Regions from separate parts of the Streptomyces sp. NPDC018263 genome, predicted to be linked through region 1. Evidence: riboswitches for the same ligand, from Rfam matches in the RefSeq annotation. Region 1 holds a riboswitch; the other holds the start of a gene.
The links. Region 1 has a riboswitch for cobalamin ahead of ACZ3HQ_RS28360 (cobalamin biosynthesis protein). Riboswitches for the same ligand answer to the same signal wherever they lie in the genome.

Region 1 (2,816 bases):
AACTTGTTGACCAGGAACCCGGCGATCAGCGCCTGGTCCTCGGCGGAGAGCAGGGCGACGGTGCCGAAGAAGGAGGCGAAGACCCCGCCCCGGTCGATGTCGCCGACGACGAGCACGGGCAGCCCCGCACCCCGCGCGACGCCCATGTTGACGATGTCGGTGCGCCGCAGGTTGATCTCGGCGGGCGAGCCCGCGCCCTCACAGATCACCGCGTCATACGTGCCCCGCAATTCCTCCAGGCACTCCAACACCGTTCCCAGCAAAGCCTGTTGACGACCACCGTGATAGCCGCGCGCGCTCAGCTCGCCCACCGGCCTGCCCAGCAGCACCACTTGGCTGCTGCGCTCGCCACCGGGCTTGAGCAGCACGGGGTTCATCAGCGCGGTCGGCTCCACCCGGCACGCCTGGGCCTGCATGGCCTGCGCCCGCCCGATCTCCGCGCCCTCACGGGTCACGAAGGAGTTGAGGGACATGTTCTGCCCCTTGAACGGCGCCACCTTGACGCCCTGCCGGACCAGCCACCGGCAGATCCCGGCCGTCACCACGCTCTTGCCCGCGTCGGACGTCGTCCCCGCGACCAGCAGACCACCGCTCACCTGCCCCGCCCCCTTTTGATGAGGCGCCCGGCGAGGGTGACGCCGAGCGCGAGCAGACCGACCCGGCGCGAGAGCCGTACCGCCCGTCCGATGTCGGCGACCTCGACCGGCCGCCCGGTGCCGTTGAGCACGGGCCGGTGCTCGACCCGGCCGCCGTAGGAGAGGGTGCCGCCCAGCCGGACGCCGAGCGCGCCCGCGAACGAGGCTTCCACCGGGCCCGCGTTGGGGCTCGGATGCCGGTGCGCGTCCGCCCGCCAGGCCCGTACCGCCCCGCGCGGGTCGTCCCCGGCGAGCACGGCGAGTACGGCGGTGAGGCGGGCGCCCGGCCAGCCGGCCACGTCGTCCAGCCGGGCGGAGGCCCAGCCGAAGCGAAGCAGCCGGGGCGACTTGTGCCCGACCATCGCGTCCAGCGTGTTCACCGCCCGGAAGCCCAGCAGCCCCGGCACCCCGGCGACCGCGCCCCACACCAGGGCGCCCACCACGGCGTCGGAGGTGTTCTCCGCGACGGACTCCACCACGGCACGCGCCATCGCGTCGGCGTCCAGCGCCTCGGGGTCCCGCCCGCACAGATGCGGCAGCCGGGCCCGCGCGGCCGCCAGGTCGCCGCGCTCCAGGGCACGGCCGACGGCGGACGCCTCGCGGGCGAGCGAGGTACCGCCGACGACGGCCCAGGTGGCGGCGGCGGTCAGCGCGGCGGAGCGGGTGAAGGAAGTACGTACGGCGCGTGCGGCCACCACGCCGAGCGCGGTGGCGCCCCCGGCGCACACCAGGGTGTGCAGCGCGCCCCAGCCGCGGTGGTCGTGCCACAGCGCGCGCTCCACGCGCCCGGCGGCCCGCCCGAAGGCGGCGACGGGGTGCCCGCGCCGGGGATCGCCCAGGAGGAGATCACCGAGGAGGCCGGCGGCGGCACCGTACGCGTACGAGCGATCGGCGCCCATCGGCTAGCTCGCCGTGGGCGTGCCGGTGTTCCTGGTGCGTGTTCTGGGGCGACGGCCGGGCATCACGGTAGTCCTCACTCAGGGTGTCCACGCCCTGGTTCGACGAGACCGGCGACGAGAGTTCCTGGCTCCCGGGGACTTCTCCCCGGTGACAGTGGCGGGACCGCGCCGGATTCGCACCGGCTTCCTCTGCTGTCGCCGTACATGGCCCGCGAAGTCCACCACGTGCCCGGAAGGGCCGTCAACCTGCCTGTGACCTGCGGGAGAAGAGTGTGTGGAGCCCCACACCGGCACCGGTGGGAACAGCGGAGGGCCCCCGCACGGCACATGCCGTGCGGGGGCCCTCCGGGGTGCGGGCGCTAGGCGACGATCAGGTAGAAGCCGTACGCCACCGCCGCCGCGCAGGCGGCGAAGCAGGCGTAGGCGCCGGTGACCGCGAGCGGGGCCGAGCCGCCGGTGGCCACCGCGCGCTCGCGGCGGGCCAGGCCGCTGACGCCGAGGGTGAACAGGCCCACCAGGGCCACCGTGACCACGAGGCTGACGCCGAAGACGGAGCCGAGGGCCGCCCAGTCGATCTTCATGGGGATGTTCCTCCAGTTGCCGGGTGGTCAGACCCGGGCGGACGGCGCGGTGGTGGCGGGGGTGGGCTCGGTCGTACGGGGCTCGGCGGCCGGGATGGTGGCCGTCAGGTCGTCCGCGACGATGCCCACGGGGGGCGGGGTGACCATGGCCATCGCGGTGGTCACCACACCGGCCGGCTCCGCGTACTCCTCCGCGGTGACGTTGGTGTGGTCGATGACCTCGCGGCGGGAGATCTTCCAGATGGCGAAGCTGGAGCCGATCAGGAAGAGCGCGACCAGTCCGGTGCCCCAGTCGCCCAGGCCGGTCACGGCCTCGGCGCCCGCGCCGACCAGCGCGGCGGCCGGCAGGGTCAGCGCCCAGGCGACGAACATCCGGCTGGCGGTGGACCAGCGGACCACTCCGCCCTTGCGGCCGAGGCCGGCGCCCATCACCGAGCCGGAGACGACGTGGGTGGTGGAGAGGGAGAAGCCGAGGTGCGAGGAGGCCAGGATCGCGGTCGCGGCGCTGGTCTGCGCGGCGAAGCCCTGACGGGGCTCCAGGTCGGTCAGGCCCTTGCCCATGGTGCGGATGATGCGCCAGCCGCCGATGTAGGTGCCGAGCGCGATGGCCAGGCCGGCGGAGAGGATCACCCAGGTGGGAGGGTTCGAGCCGGGGGAGAGGGCGCCGCCCGCGATCAGCGCGAGGGTGATGATGCCCATGG
Region 2 (2,816 bases), on a different contig from region 1:
TGCCGCCCGGTCTGGACGCCCTGCTGCCGTCCACCGCCGAGCTGTACCTCGACCTGCACCGGCACCCTGAGCTGTCCGGGGCGGAGGAGCGCACCGCCGCCCGGTTCGCGGAGCGGCTCGCGGGCGACGGCTTCCGCGTGCTGCGCGGGGTCGGCGGGCACGGCGTCGCCGCCGAACTGGCCAACGGCGACGGCCCGGCCGTGCTGCTGCGCGCCGAGCTGGACGCGCTGCCGGTGGCCGAGGAGACCGGCGTACCGTACGCCAGCACCGCGACCGCGCCCGGCCCGGACGGGCGGCCGGTGCCGGTGATGCACGCCTGCGGGCACGACGCCCACCTGGCCTGCGCGGCGGCCGCGGCCCGCTGGCTCGCGGAGCACCGGGACCGCTGGCGCGGCACGCTGCTGGTGGTCGGGCAGCCCGCCGAGGAGACGCTGAGCGGTGCCCGCGCCATGCTGGAGGACGGCCTGTACGACCGGATCACCGCCCCCGACGTGGTCCTCGCCCAGCACACCGCCGCCTTCCCGGCCGGGATGGTGGCGCACGCCGACGGGCCGCTGATGGCGGGCAGCGTGACCATGGAGGTGGTCTTCGAGGGGGACGGCGGACACGCGGCCACCCCGCATCTGACGGCCGATCCGCTGCTGGCGGCGGCCGGGACGGTGACCCGGCTCCCGGCCGTCGCCGCCCGGGAGACGGACCCGGCGGAGCGGCTGCTGGTCACCGCGTCCTCGCTGCGCGCCGGGGACGCCGGGCGCACCGGGAACGTCATAGCCACCCGCGCCGAGCTGCGGGTCACCGTCCGCGCCCTGTCGGAGGCGGCGCTGGTCCGCGGCACGGCGGCGGTGGAGCGGGTGGTGCGCGCGGAGGCCGCCTCGGCCGCGCCGGCACCCCGGGTGACCGTGCGCGAGCTGGCCCGCTCCGGCGTCACCCGCCCCGACCCTGGTGTCACGGCGGCCGTGCGCGCCGCCCACCAGGCCGCCTTCGGCGCCGCCCGCGTCACCGGCTGGCCCGCGTCGTCGGCGACGGAGGACTTCCCGCTGCTCACCGGCGCGGGCGGCCATCTGCACGGCCGGCCCGGCATCCGGGGCGCCTACTGGATGCTCGGCTCGGTCGGCCCCACCCAGTGGGCGGCGGCGCCCGGCACCGGGCCCGCCGAGAAGTTCCGCGGCCTCCCCCATAACCACTCCCCGCGCTATCTCCCGAGCGTCCGCCTCACCCTGGGCACCGGCACGGCCGCCCTGGTCACGGCCGCGCTGGCCCAACTGGACCCGGCGGGGAGGTGAGTCCGGCCCGCGTGGCCCGGATCACCATCCGGATGCCGGACGGCACCGGCGGCGCGCGGTCACGGCCCGTAGGCTGGTCCCCGTAGCTGGTTCGCCCCGTCCGCCAGGCGGGGTGTCGCAAGAGGGAACCCGGTGGGAATCCGGGACTGCCCCGCAGCGGTGAGCGGGAACGACCGCCGTCATACGCACTGGGTCCGACGTACGGAGCTGGGAAGCGACGGTCAGTAGGTGTCCTCCTGGGAGGACGCGCCCGCGAGTCCGAAGACCTGCCAACTGCCCGTGCGCGACCCGCTCGCGTACGGAGTTCCGGTGACCTCGAGGGCGGGTCGGCGTACGCAACCAGACGGACCACCGCGCCGCGGCGCGCGGGCCGGGCCCGGCTGGCCGTCACCCCTTCACGTGCTCGTCCCGTCGCCGGGACCTCAGGGATTCATCTCGTGAAGGAGATCTCCGTGACACCGAAGTCCGCAGCCGCGGCAGCACGGTCCACCGTGTACGGCTACCCGCGTCAGGGCCAGGACCGGGAGCTGAAGAAGGCGATCGAGGGCTACTGGAAGGGCCGCGTCACCGCCGACGCCCTCCGGGCCACCGCGGCGGACCTCCGCCGCACCACCTGGCAGGCGCTCACCGAGGCCGGTATCGACGAGGTCCCCACCGGCGACTTCTCGTACTACGACCATGTGCTGGACACCACCGTGATGGTCGGCGCGATCCCCGAGCGGCACCGGGCGGCCGTCGAGACCGACGCGCTGGACGGCTACTTCGCCATGGCGCGCGGTACGCAGGACATCGCGCCGCTGGAGATGACCAAGTGGTTCGACACCAACTACCACTATCTGGTGCCCGAGCTGGGCCCGGACACGGTGTTCTCCGCCGACTCCGCCCAGCAGGTCACGGAACTGAAGGAGGCCCTGGCTCTGGGCCTCACCGCCCGGCCGGTGCTGGTCGGCCCGGTCACCTACCTGCTGCTGGCCAAGCCCGCGCCCGGTGTCCCCGCCGACTTCGACCCGCTGACCCTGCTGGACCGGCTGCTCCCGGTGTACGCCGAGGTGCTGGCGGATCTGCGCGCGGCCGGGGCGGAGTGGGTCCAGCTCGACGAGCCCGCGCTGGTGCAGGACCGCACCCTGGCCGAGCTGAACGCGGCCGAGCGGGCCTACCGTGATCTGGGCGCGCTCCCCGATCGGCCGAAGTTGCTGGTCGCCTCCTACTTCGACCGTCTTGGCGAGGCCCTGCCGGTGCTGGCGAAGGCCCCGGTGGAGGGGCTGGCGCTGGACTTCACCGAGGCCGCGGCCGCCGACCTGGACGCGCTCGCCGCCGTCGGCGGGCTGCCCGGCAAGCGGCTGGTGGCCGGTGTGGTCAACGGCCGGAACATCTGGGTCAACGACCTGTCGAAGTCCCTCGCCACCCTGGGCACGCTGCTCGGGCTGGCCGACCGGGTCGACGTGGCCGCCTCCTGCTCCCTGCTGCACGTGCCGCTGGACACCGCCCCCGAGCGGGGCATCGAGCCGCAGATCCTGCGCTGGCTGGCCTTCG

Region 2: it holds a riboswitch for cobalamin, as region 1 does, so the genes downstream of both, metE (5-methyltetrahydropteroyltriglutamate--homocysteine S-methyltransferase) here and ACZ3HQ_RS28360 (cobalamin biosynthesis protein) in region 1, are expected to answer to the same signal.

The regions. Positions count from the first base shown of each region.
Region 1 is NZ_JBVHFA010000011.1:53,618-56,433, reverse strand. It holds gene ACZ3HQ_RS28365 (cobyric acid synthase) at 1-596, opposite strand, end outside; gene ACZ3HQ_RS28360 (cobalamin biosynthesis protein) at 593-1,534, opposite strand; cobalamin riboswitch at 1,634-1,772, opposite strand; gene ACZ3HQ_RS28355 (hypothetical protein) at 1,894-2,115, opposite strand; gene ACZ3HQ_RS28350 (inorganic phosphate transporter) at 2,143-2,816, opposite strand, start outside.
Region 2 is NZ_JBVHFA010000002.1:766,135-768,950, reverse strand. It holds gene ACZ3HQ_RS08365 (amidohydrolase) at 1-1,283, shown strand, start outside; cobalamin riboswitch at 1,354-1,571, shown strand; gene metE (5-methyltetrahydropteroyltriglutamate--homocysteine S-methyltransferase) at 1,736-2,816, shown strand, end outside.